Regions from separate parts of the Mesorhizobium sp. C432A genome, predicted to be linked through region 1. Evidence: predicted binding sites of a transcription regulator. Region 1 holds the regulator's gene; each other region holds the start of a gene.
What was found. Region 1 encodes LexA, which represses DNA repair genes until DNA is damaged. Its sites were predicted from a motif close to TGTTCNNNNTGTGTTCNG; they were not measured.
Positions count from the first base shown of each region.

Region 2: NLY33_RS04920 (DNA recombination protein RmuC) is a predicted target of LexA. The motif match lies at 3,373-3,390, and genes of this name have one in related genera.
Region 3: parE (DNA topoisomerase IV subunit B) is a predicted target of LexA. The motif match lies at 1,558-1,575, and genes of this name have one in related genera.

Region 1 is NZ_CP100470.1:4,026,219-4,030,463, forward strand. It holds gene NLY33_RS19515 (ComEC/Rec2 family competence protein) at 1-2,038, shown strand, start outside; gene lexA (transcriptional repressor LexA) at 2,032-2,814, opposite strand; gene NLY33_RS19525 (GntR family transcriptional regulator) at 3,020-3,784, opposite strand; gene kynU (kynureninase) at 3,953-4,245, shown strand, end outside.
Region 2 is NZ_CP100470.1:1,052,213-1,056,457, reverse strand. It holds gene NLY33_RS04935 (cation diffusion facilitator family transporter) at 1-615, shown strand, start outside; gene NLY33_RS04930 (GFA family protein) at 693-1,097, shown strand; gene NLY33_RS04925 (class I SAM-dependent methyltransferase) at 1,179-1,985, shown strand; gene NLY33_RS04920 (DNA recombination protein RmuC) at 2,087-3,340, opposite strand; gene def (peptide deformylase) at 3,444-3,974, shown strand; gene NLY33_RS04910 (hypothetical protein) at 4,072-4,245, shown strand, end outside.
Region 3 is NZ_CP100470.1:4,600,262-4,604,506, forward strand. It holds gene NLY33_RS22460 (type II and III secretion system protein family protein) at 1-404, opposite strand, end outside; gene cpaB (Flp pilus assembly protein CpaB) at 483-1,388, opposite strand; gene parE (DNA topoisomerase IV subunit B) at 1,645-3,699, shown strand; gene NLY33_RS22475 (FUSC family protein) at 3,802-4,245, shown strand, end outside.

The DNA.
Region 1 (4,245 bases):
GAGGACGCATCTGTTCTGCATGGCCGCGATGCTGTGCGCGCTCGGCGTCGTCGCCGCCAAAGTCGAGACCTGGCGCGCCGGAACGCAGATGCTCGGCTCCGAGATCCAGACACGGCTGACCGGCCGCGTCGTCAGTCTCGAACAGATGGAGAGCGGGCGCATCAGGCTGACGCTCGACGTGGTTTCGACCGCTTACCCCAAGCTGCGCTACGCCCCGGAGCGGGTCAGGCTCTCGGCGCGGACCGTTCCCGCCGATATGACCGCCGGCTCCCTGATCACCGGCTATGCCAGGCTGTTGCCGCCGACCGGTCCGGTGCGGCCGGAGAGCTACGATTTCTCCTTCGACAGCTATTTCACCGGTATCGGCGGCAGCGGCTTCTTTCTCGGCAATCCGAAAACCATTGCTACGCAGGGACCGCCGCCGCTGACCGCGCGGCTCTCCTCGGCAATCGAGAGCGCGCGCGAAAACATTGCCGACCATATCAGGGGCAAGATCGGCGGCGCCGAAGGCGAGATTGCCGCGGCGCTGATTGTCGGCGTGCGCGCCGGCATCCCGGACGAGGTCAACGAAGCGATGCGGCGCACCGGCATCTATCACATCATCTCCATCTCCGGCCTGCATATGGCGCTGGTTGCCGGCACCATCATGGCGTTGCTGCGCGGCGCCTTTGCGCTGTTTCCGGATTTCTCCTCGCGCCGGCCGGTGAAGAAATATGCAGCAGTGGCAGCACTCGTCTCCATCGCCGCCTATCTCGTCATTTCAGGCATCGTGGTGGCTGCCGAGCGCAGTTTCATCATGCTAGCGGTCATGCTTGTCGCCGTGCTGTTTGATCGCGCCGCACTCACCATGCGCAATCTGGCGATCTCCGCCATTGCCGTCATCCTGGTGTCGCCGCACGAGGTGGTCGGTCCCAGCTTCCAGATGTCGTTTGCCGCCACTGCCGCCCTTGTCGGCGCCTATGCCGGCTGGGCCGATTACCGCGCCGACAAGGTGAGAACGCCACCGGCAAAGCGCTCCTTCGTCGGCTTCCTGTCGCGAAAATTCGCGCTGGCCATGGGCGGCCTCGCCATGACCTCGATCATCGCCGGCAGTGCAACCTTGCTGTTCGCCATCTGGCATTTTCAGCGTGTGTCGCCGCTCAGCCTGATCGCCAATCTGGCCGTGATGCCGATTGTATCGTTGATCGTCATGCCGTTTGCCGTGCTCAGCGCGCTGGCGATGCCGTTCGGCGCCGACGGACCGTTCCTCTATGTGATGGGCAAAGGCCTGACGGCGATGATCGCCATATCGGCCTGGATTTCCGAGCGCTCGCCGGTCGATGCCGTCGGGTTGATTTCCATCCGCTCGGTGCTGCTGGTGACGGTCGCCCTCGTCATCGCCACCATGGCCACCACCTGGCTCAGGCTGGCGGCCGTGCCTTTCGCGCTGGCCGGCCTGTTGACGGTGCCGCAGGTGCTTACGCCCGACGTGCTCATATCCGAGGATGCGCATCTGGTGGCCATGCCGATCGGTGGCGGCGAACTCGCCCTCAACCGCGAACGCTCCAACGAATTCACCACGGACAATTGGAAACGGGCGCTGCGGGCCGAAACCATTATCCCACCTGAGATTTTCGAGTCAACAGATACGCGGTTCGATCTCGATCCGCTCGATCTGCCGCCCGGCTCGCCCTTCTATTGCACCGGCGATCTCTGTATCGCCCGGCACCCTTCCGGAGCCATTGTAGCGCTTGCGAAAGACCGCAAGACGGCGCGGCCGGCCTGTGCCTTCGCGAGCCTGATCGTCATCGATGACGCCACCGCCTACAATCCGTGCCGCGACCCGCTGGTGCTGGTCGTGACGAAGAAACAGCTGGCCCGCGACGGCAGCGCCGCCGTCTTCTTCGATCCGCAATCGGCAGCTGCAGCGCCAACCATCCGCTTCGCCGTCGACAAGCCGTATCGCCACTGGCACGAGCAACGCCGCTTCTCCCGCGAAGCGCGCGGCCTGCCGCCTTACAACCAGCGTGAAAAGTACAAACCCAAGCCGGCTCAGTAGCGCCGGATCAATCCGACAAGCTTGCCCTGCACCTTCACCCTGTCCGGTCCAAAAATGCGGGTCTCGTAGGCCGGGTTGGCGGCTTCCAGGGCGATCGAGGCGCCCTTGCGGCGGAAGCGTTTCAGGGTCGCTTCCTCATCGTCGACCAACGCCACCACGATCTCGCCGGGGCTGGCTGTGTCGGCATTGCGGATGATGACCGTGTCGCCATCGAAAATGCCGGCCTCGATCATCGAATCGCCCTTGACCTCGAGCGCGTAGTGTTCGCCGCCCATGATCATATCGGGCGGCACCGAGATCGAATGGGTCTGATGCTGGATGGCGTCGATCGGCACGCCGGCGGCGATGCGTCCCATAACCGGGATTGAAATCGCGGAAACGGCATCGTCATTGCCGGCCGACATCGAACGCGACGGCGAGCCCGGCTTGATCTGGCGGCCGAGACCGCCTTGGCCCAACGCGCCTTGTCCTTGGCCGCCTTGCCCTTGGCCGGTTTGACCAAGACTGCCCTGAATGACGCTCGGCGAAAACTTCCTCGCCGCATTGAGGCCTGGTGCGATCGAGTCGGGCAGCCGCAGCACTTCCAGCGCGCGCGCCCGGTTCGGCAGCCGGCGAATGAAACCGCGCTCCTCAAGCGCCGTGATCAGGCGGTGGATGCCGGACTTGGAGGCGAGGTCGAGCGCTTCCTTCATCTCGTCGAAGGACGGCGGGATTCCGCTCTCCTTCAGGCGTTCATGGATGAACATCAGAAGCTCATGTTGTTTGCGCGTCAGCATCGCGGCCCCCAAGGGTTCTGAAACCAGAATCAGAAAAAACAAACCCAGAACAAACACTATCTGTTCCAGTTGTGTTCCGCAACCTTTTAAAGTTTAATGAATGTGTTGACGTTTTGTTCAGCGTAACGTTCGGCGCTGCGAGCGCCGCCTGCGCCCAGTTGCCAGCAACGGGGTGAAACGAAGACAAAGTGCCCTGCGTCGTCGGCTACGATCGCCGCTTCCTTTTCGGACGGGGCTGCGCAGCATCCGCGCGGGGTTCTCTCTGGGCATAGACCCGCAGCGTGTAGCCGATGTGAGCGGTCATCAGAGTTTTCGCACGTTCGACGTCGCGATCGAGGGCCGCTTCCATCAGGGCGGTATGGTGTTCGATCGCCACGGCGTCGCGCAGGGCCGCCACGGCCTTCCGGTGTCCGTCCGTGCGGCCGGCGGCGGCGCGCAGCGTCGGGGCCAGACCCAGAAAGCGGTGATGGCGATGCAATTGGTCGGAAATCGTTGCATTGAAGCGCAGCAGCCAGCTGGATGTCGCGGCACTGAGCAGCGCCGCATGGAAGGCATCGTGTTTTTCGTACCACGCGTCGACCGCATCATCCGATGGATCGTCGAGAACAGACCCGCACCGTGAGAGACGATAGTGGGCGGCAACGACCGCGTCTTCCCACTCACGGTCGCCCTTCTCGATCGATTCCACCAGCAGGGGCAGTTCGACCACCAGCCGCGCACGTGCCAAATCCTCGAGCTCCGCCCGAGAGACGGGAGCGACCGCAAACCCGCGGTTGCTGATGGCGGTCACAAGCCGTTCCGCCTCCAGCCGCGACAGCGCCTCGCGCAACGGCGTCCAGCCGATGCCGTAGGTGTTGCGCAGCGTGCTCAGCTTCAACGGCGCGGCAGGCGCCAGCCGGGTCGCAAGAATATCGCGCCTGAGCAGGCGATAGGCCACTTCCGTCTTCGAGGTCTGCTCGTCATCCAGCATCGTGATCCATCAGACATAAACGCTCGGGCGGATCATTATATATCAAAGCCTTTCAATGGGTGAATTATATATAATGTTTGACAGTTCAAGGGCGACCACTCAAGATCGCCGGCATGTTTGGGCGGCAGGCTCCGCCGCGCGCGTTTGTCCATGGAGGGGCGCCGGATCATGAGCACGACACCCGATCTCGCTACAATCGAAGCAATGGATGCCGCCGATCCGCTGCGCTCCATGCGTGAACGCTTTGTCTTGCCGCAAGGCGTGATTTATCTCGACGGCAATTCCCTGGGCGCCGCGTCAGCGGTCGTCTTCAGCGAACTGCAGCAGGCCGCCACGCAGGAATGGGCGCACGACCTCATTCGCGCCTGGAACACCGCCGGCTGGTTCAACATGCCGGTGGAACTCGGAGATCAGCTCGGGCGACTGATCGGCGCGGCTGATGGGCAGACGGTGGTCTGCGA
Region 2 (4,245 bases), 3.0 Mb from region 1:
AAAATCAACTACATCGTGCTGGGCCTCTCAATGCTGTTCGAGGGCAGCTCCTGGTACGTGGCGCTGAAGGAGTTCCGCCAGCAGAAGGGCAAGCAAGGCTGGCTGCAGGCCGTGCAATCGAGCAAGGATCCGAGCGTCTACACGATCCTGTTCGAGGACAGCGCCGCCCTGCTCGGTCTGTTCGTCGCCTTCGCCGGCATATTGGCGGCCGAACTCCTCGACATGCCCGAACTCGACGGCGTCGCCTCGATCGGCATCGCGATGATCCTCGGCGCCACCGCCATCTTTCTGGCGCGCGAAAGCAAGGGATTGCTCATCGGTGAGCCGGCCTCGCCGGAAGTGCAGGCCAAGGTGCTGACCATCGCCCAGCAGGATCCGGCAGTGCAGCGGGCCAACGGCGTTCTCACCGTCCATCTCGGCCCTCGACAGATCGTCGCTGGGCTGAGCATCGAATTCGAGGACCATCTGACGGCGCCTGAGATCGAAGCCTGTGTCGAGCGCATCGAGGCGCTCTTGAAAAAAGAAATGCCGGAGATCACCAGGCTGTTCGTCAAGCCGCAGACGACCGGAACCTGGGAGCACCGGCGCAAGCAGGTCGAGGCGGCGTCGGACTAGTTCTGGACCAGCAGTCCACCGTTGGCCCCATCGCCTGGTCCCGCTAAGATCACTCGACGGAATTCGGAGAATCAACCATGAAAATCGATGGTGGGTGTCATTGCGGCGCCATAGCTTATGAAGCAGAGGTCGACCCGGAAAAGACCTCTATCTGTCATTGCACCGACTGCCAGCAACTGACCGGCACCGCCTTTCGTGTCACTGTTCCCGCGCCTGAGGATCATTATAGGATCACCAAGGGAACACCGAAGGTTTATATCAAGACGGGATCGAGCGGCGCCAAGCGTGCCCAGGCGTTCTGCGGCGACTGCGGTTCGCATCTTTACGCAACGTCGGTTGGCGACGGGCCGAAGGTCTATGGGATCAGGGCGGGGACCGCGCGGCAACGCGAGGATCTCGTTCCGACCCAACAGAAATGGCACCGATCGGCCCTGCACTGGCTTCCGGAATTCGAGGGCGTAAGCATCGTAGAGGCGCAGTAGCACCTGCCTCCCGGTTAAACGCGGCCCAAACCAGCCAATAATGTGCTAGGCTAGCCATCAAACGGATGGCGGGGGATAGCAATGTCGGAAACGGACAAAGTGTTTGCCGGCTCGATTCCGGAAAACTACGACCGCTACATGGTGCCGCTGATCTTCGAGCCGTTCGCCGCGGATTTGGCACGACGGGCAGCGTCCTTGTCGCCCGGCGCCGTCCTGGAAGTCGCCGCCGGCACCGGCGTTGTCACCCGCGCATTGGCTCCAAAACTGTCTCCCGGCGCAAGCTATGTCGTGACCGACCTCAACCAGCCTATGCTCGACTACGCGGCCTCGCGACAAGCTCCCGACAGTCGTATACAATGGCGTCAGGCGGATGCTCTGGCGCTGCCGTTCGAAGATGCGGCTTTCGATCTCGTTTGCTGTCAGTTCGGCGCGATGTTCTTTCCCGACCGAGCCGCCGGCTATCGCGAAGCAAAGCGGGTCCTGAAGACCGGCGGCCATTTCCTGTTCAACGTGTGGGATCGCATCGAAGAGAATGTATTCGCCAATGATGTGACGAATGCTCTTGCGGAGATTTTTCCGAACGATCCGCCCCGCTTTCTCGCCCGCACGCCGCACGGCTACAATGACATTGCATTGATCCGCGGCGAGTTGGAAGCCGCAGGTTTCTCCCGTGTGGTGATCGACACGAGGGCCGAACAAAGCCGTGCCTCCTCGCCGCGCCTTCCGGCGGTTGCCTATTGCCAGGGAACTCCGCTTCGCAACGAAATCGAGGCTAGAGGAAAACTGGAAGCCGCAACCGATCACGCCGCGTCCGTGATTGCAGCCAGACACGGCAGCGGCGAGGTTGCGGCCAAGATCCAGGCGCACGTGATCGTGGCTACGGTCTAATGCATGGCGCCCAGAAGTGTGCCGCGGTTCTGGGACAACGACATGCATCAAAACAAAGACTTTTAAAGCGCGTCGTATGAATCCGTTCAGCGCGATGCGCTTTAATCGTCGCCTTCGACGACACGCAGCCTGAGCTGCCCCGTCTTGGAATCCGCCACCCGCACCCCGGCTTCGGCCTTGGCGGGTCCGCCACCGCGCACTTCGGCTTCGCTTTCGCCAAACTCCAGCGCTTCGATCTTTTGGCCGCGCTTGGTCACCTTCGACGTCGACACCAGTATCTCGTCGATATCCTTGGCCGACTGGCCAAAATGCGTCTGCAACCGGCGCACGCGTTCGTCGACGCGCGCGACGTCTTCCATCAGCCGGATCACCTCGCCCTGGATCAGATGCGCCTGTTCGCGCATGCGGGCGTCCTTGAGGATGGCCTGGATGACCTGGATCGACAGCATCAAAAGCGACGGCGAGACGATGATGACACGCGCCCGGTGCGCCTTCTGGACCACGGCGTCAAAATTCTCGTGGATTTCGGCGAACACCGATTCCGACGGCACGAACATGAAGGCGGTGTCCTGCGTCTCGCCCTGGATCAGGTATTTTTCCGAGATATCGCGGACGTGAATTTCGATGTCGCGGCGGAAAGCCTGGGCCGCGATCTTCTGTTGTTCGGCGCCATCGGCGGCGCGGATGGCGTTCCAGGCTTCCAGCGGAAACTTGGCGTCGATGGCAAGCTGCGGCGCACCGTTCGGCATCCTGACCAGGCAGTCGGGACGGCTGCCGTTTGACAGCGTTGCCTGGAACTCGTAGGCGCCCATCGGAAGGCCGTCGGCGACGATCGCCTCCATGCGCGACTGGCCGAAGGCGCCGCGCGTCTGCTTGTTGGACAGGATCGCCTGCAATTGCACGACCTGGCCGGCCAGCGACTGAATGTTGCCTTGCGCGGTGTCGATGACCGCCAGCCGTTCCTGCAGTTTGGCGAGGCTCTCATGCGTCGATTTGGTCTGTTCGGTCATGGTTTGACCGAGCCTGCCGGTCATGGCGTCGAGGCGCTGGCCGATCGACTGGTTGAGTTCGGCCTGCCTTGCGCCGAACACGTCGGCGATGGCGCCCATGCGGCCCTGCATCTCGGCCTGGCTTTGCAAAATGCCGGCCATCCGCGCCTCGGCGTCGCGGGCGTGGTCGGCAGCTTCCGCCGCGGCGATGGTGCGCGCCTTGGCCGATCGCCACAGCGCCACGACAAGCGCCAGGAACAGGCCGAGAAACACCAGCGCGCCGATGGCCAGTGCATGGCCGAGCGTGATCGTCGTAGCGCCAAGCCGGGCAACGGGTTCGGAAAGGATGGTGCTCAGGTCGTTCATCCCGCCAGCATAGCCGATTCGCAGACCTGGCACAGATCAAAACGTGAACGAGACCGATTCGCACCGGTTGACGCTTCTCCTGCGACGTTTTAGGTGAGGCGCCATGTCGATCAAGCCGCTCATCATCCTTCCCGATCCTATCCTGCGCCAGGTTTCCAAACCGGTCGAACGCGTCGACGCGCCTTTGCGCAAACTGGCCGACGACATGCTGGCGACGATGTATGATGCGCCGGGCATCGGCTTGGCCGCAATCCAGATCGGCGAGCCGCTGCGCATGCTGGTCATCGACCTCGCCAAGGAAGACGAGCCGCCGGCGCCGCATGTCTTCATCAATCCCGAAATCCTCGAAAGCGCCGACGCTCGCTCCGTCTACGAGGAAGGCTGCCTGTCGATCCCGGACTATTACGCCGAGGTCGAGCGTCCCGCCTCGGTGCGCGTGAAATATCTCGACCGCGACGGCAAGCTGCAGGAGATCGAGGCCGAAGGCCTGATGGCGACCTGCCTGCAGCACGAGATCGACCATCTCAACGGTGTGCTGTTCATCGACCACATCTCGAAGCTGAAGCGCGACATGGTGGTCAAGAAGTTCAAGAAGCTCGCCAAGGACAAGGCGCCGGGCAAGCTGGTGGGATAGCCCTGCTTTCGGCGCATCGCACAACATCCCTCTCGACCCGCCCCTATTGAGAGACGCTTCCTTGCGTGATATCATTGATATCAGACTGGAGACTCCGATGGGCGATATGTTGATCAGAGATATTCCCGAGCCATTGAAGCGTGAAATCGAGCATGCGGCACGCAAGGGCGGCCAAAGCCTCTCGATCAAGGCGATCGATTTATTGCGAAAAGGCATGGTTGCGGAAAAAGAAGGCAAGGCCGAGCCTGGACTCACGGCTTGGGATGCGATT
Region 3 (4,245 bases), 570 kb from region 1:
ACGACGCGGCCATTGGCCGAGCCGACCTTGATCTTGGCGTCCGGCACGCTGGCGCGAATGGTGCTGGCCAGCTGGTCGGTGTCCAGCGTCACCTCGATGTCTACGGTGCCGACCAGCTGCTTGTTCTCGTCGAACAGCGCGATGCCGGTGGTGCCGAGATTGTTGCCCAGCACATAGAAGGATTTGTCGGTCAGCGGATTGACGTTGGCGATCTCCGGATCGCCGATGACGATCTGGTAGAAGGCGGCATTGGTCATGACCGTCTTCGGCTTGCCCTTGGCCACCTTGATCGACGCATTCGTTGTCGACGAGACATGGACTATATCGTTGTCGGCCTTGGCTGGCGCGCTGAGGCCGAGCATTGCGGCCGCGGCCAGGCAAGCCCCCACCGCAAGCGCCCGCATTGGGCGCAGCCCTTTCGTAGTTCGAAATGCATGAAGTCCCGACATCTGTCCCGTCCCTCGCCCGGTCCCCACCGGCAGTTATTGCTGGTCCCGCGCAGGAACCTGGTATTCTTCGACCTGCGTGCCGCGCGTCACGATGATCGTCTTGAATTTCGGCTTCTCAGGCTCCTTGGTCGCGGCAGTGAACAGCGCGCCGGCAGCGGCCTGGACGCCGGAGGCGACCGATCCGCCGAAGGACGAGATGGTGGTGACGCCGTCCTTGGCGGCCCCTCCGTCTGCGGCCGAGCGGAGCGACAGCGACAAGGTGCCGACGGTGCGGGCAAGCGCCACTTTCTGCGCGCCTTCGGTCGTCACCTCGATGGTGACGGAATTGGCGATCTGCGGTGTGGTCTGGCGCTCGTCGGCGCCCTGCCCCACGGTCAGCACCTTGGCGTCGGAGACGACGATCTCGGAGGTAACGGTCGATCCGGCAGCGCCCTGCGCGTTCTTGGCCACTTCCTGGATTTCGCCCGCATCGCGTGTCAGCACCACGTCGACCCGGTCGCCCGGCATGACGAAGCCGCCGACACCGGCGATCTCGTCGGTGCGGATTGTCACCGCCCGCATGCCGGGCGTCATCATGTTTGATAGCGTCGCGCGGCCGTTCGGCCCCGACAATTTGCTGATCAGCACCGGCTCGTTGACCTCGATCGGCGACAATACCACGCGGCTGCCTTCGGCGAGCAATGCATTGACTGTGGTGAACGCGCCCTGCGGCACCGAATCCTCGGACCATGGGATTTCGCTGAGCTGCGCCCGGTCAAGCTCCATGCCGTAACGCAGCGGCGCGTTGGCCACCACTATGGTCTTGAAGACGACCTTGGGGACGGCGGGCGCCGGGATCGACGCCGTTTTCTCTTCGGCATCGGCCTTGGCCTGGCTTTTCACCCAGAAATCCGCGGCAAAGATTGAAATCGCGCCGAAGACGGCAGCGATGCCAATCATCGTTATGGCCTTGCCCCTCACAACCAACCCCTGACATTCGTGGTCTTTTGTTTTGTTGGAGCGACGCTAGGCCGCTTTGTTAAAGATTCAGGAATCGCGGCCGCTCCGCACGGACCTATTTCCGCCGGCTTGGTTATCGAAAGGTTTTAGGATAAGAAGGGTTTAATCCCCGAACGTAACAGGAACTTCCGTCGCTTGGCGCCGAAAAGCGTGGCAGTATCGACGGGTGATTCGCGGCACGGATTCTATGGTAGGCATGGACGACAACAACGATCTTTTCGGCAATCTGGAAAAGCAGCCCCAACCGGCTCGGACACCTTCGCGCCCGGCCGACCCGCTGGTGCAGGCCACGAAGCGTCCTGCCGCGACCAAGGACGGCAGCGAGGGCTATAGCGCCGCCGACATCGAGGTGCTGGAGGGGCTGGAGCCGGTGCGGCGCCGTCCCGGCATGTATATTGGCGGCACCGACGACAAGGCGATGCACCATCTGTTTGCCGAGGTCATCGATAATTCGATGGACGAGGCGGTCGCCGGCCATGCCACCTTCATCGATGTCGAGCTGTCGGCCGACGGATTTCTGACCGTCACCGACAATGGCCGCGGCATTCCGGTCGATCCGCATCCGAAATTCAAGAAACCGGCGCTCGAAGTCATCATGACGACGCTGCATTCGGGCGGCAAGTTCGATAGCAAGGTCTATGAGACCTCCGGCGGTCTGCACGGTGTCGGCGTCTCGGTCGTCAATGCGCTGTCGGACCATCTCGAAGTCGAGGTCGCGCGCGGTCGCCAGCTTTACCGCCAAAGGTTCTCGCGCGGCGTTCCGGTGAGCGGGCTGGAGCAGCTCGGCGAAGTGCACAACCGGCGCGGCACCAAAATCCGCTTCCATCCCGACGAGCAGATTTTCGGCAAGGGCGCCGCCTTCGAGCCGGCGCGGCTCTATCGCATGACCCGCTCGAAAGCCTATCTGTTCGGCGGCGTCGAGATCCGCTGGAGCTGCGACCCATCGCTGATCAAGGAAAAGGACCAGACGCCGGCCAAGGCGGAGTTCCATTTCCCCGGCGGCTTGAAGGACTATCTCAAGGCATCGCTCGGCGATGATTTCCAGGTGACCCGCGAAATCTTCGCCGGCAAGAGCGAGAAGCAGGGCGGCCACGGTTCGCTGGAATGGGCGGTGACCTGGTTCGGCGGTGACGGCTTCGTCAACTCCTACTGCAACACCATCCCGACCGGCGAAGGCGGCACGCATGAGGCCGGCTTTCGCAATGTGCTGACGCGCGGGCTTCGGGCCTATGCCGACCTGGTCGGCAACAAGCGCGCCTCGATCGTCACCTCCGAAGACGTGATGATCTCGGCGGCAGGCATGCTGTCGGTGTTTATTCGCGAGCCGGAATTCGTCGGCCAGACCAAGGACAGGCTGGCAACGATCGAAGCCATTCGCATTGTCGAGACCGCCATCCGCGATCCCTTCGACCACTGGCTGGCCGACAATCCGCAGGAAGCCTCCAAGCTGCTGGAATGGGTGATTGCGCGCGCCGACGAGCGGGTGCGCCGGCGCCAGGAAAAGGAGGTGTCGCGCAAGAGCGCGGTGCGCAAGCTGCGCCTTCCCGGCAAGCTCGCCGACTGCACGCAGAACGCCGCCGCGGGCGCCGAACTGTTCATCGTCGAAGGCGACTCGGCCGGCGGCTCGGCCAAGCAGGCGCGCGACCGCGCCAGCCAGGCGGTGCTGCCGCTGCGCGGAAAAATCCTCAACGTCGCCAGCGCCGGCAACGACAAGCTCGCCGCCAACCAGCAGATTTCGGACCTGATTCAGGCGCTCGGCTGCGGCACGCGCTCGAAATACCGCGACGAGGATTTGCGCTACGACCGCGTGATCATCATGACCGACGCCGACGTCGACGGCGCTCACATAGCCTCGCTGCTGATCACCTTCTTCTACCAGGAAATGCCGAACCTGGTGAATGGCGGCCATCTCTATCTGGCGGTGCCGCCGCTCTATTCGATCCGGCAAGGCGGCAAGGTTGCCTATGCCAGGGACGATGCGCACAAGGACGAGCTGTTGCGCACCGAATTCACCGGCCGCGCCAAGGTCGAGATCGGCCGCTTCAAGGGCCTGGGCGAGATGATGGCCGCGCAGCTCAAGGAAACCACCATGGACCCGAGGAAGCGCACGCTGCTCAGGGTCGATGTCATCGACGCCGTGGCGGCGACCAAGGATGCTGTCGACGCGCTGATGGGCACCAAGCCGGAAGCCCGCTTCCGCTTCATCCAGGAACGCGCCGAATTCGCCGCGACGGAAGTGCTGGATATCTGAGCGCCGGCCAACTCTTCGTTTTGACGCAGTTCCGGGCGGAAAACCGTTTCACACTTTTCCTGGAACTGCTCTAGCCTGCGCTTCCGATACGGAGACCAGCTTGTGATCCGGGCGCGGCTGAAGAGCTACTTCGAAACTAGTTTGGCGGGCCTGACGCAGCCGACGCGCTCGGATTGGATTTTCGCCCTGCGCACGGTTTCGGCCGGTCTGATCGCGCTTCTCGCTGCTTACGCGCTAAAACTCGACCACCCGCAATGGGCGATGATGACGGTCTTCATCGTCGCCCAGCCGGTCGCCGGCATGGTGCTGGCGAAAGGTTTTTACCGGCTGCTCGGCACGCTGGCCGGTGGACTTGCGGCGATCGGCATCACCTCGGTTTTCGGCACCAATCCCTGGCTGCTGGTCACGGCGCTATCCGTCTGGATTGGGCTGTGCACGCTGGTTTCGTCGCTGCTGCGCAATCCGGAAGCCTATGGCGCCGCACTTGCCGGCTATACCGCGATGATCATTGGGCTGCCGGCTTTCGGCCAGCCGCACGTGGTCGTC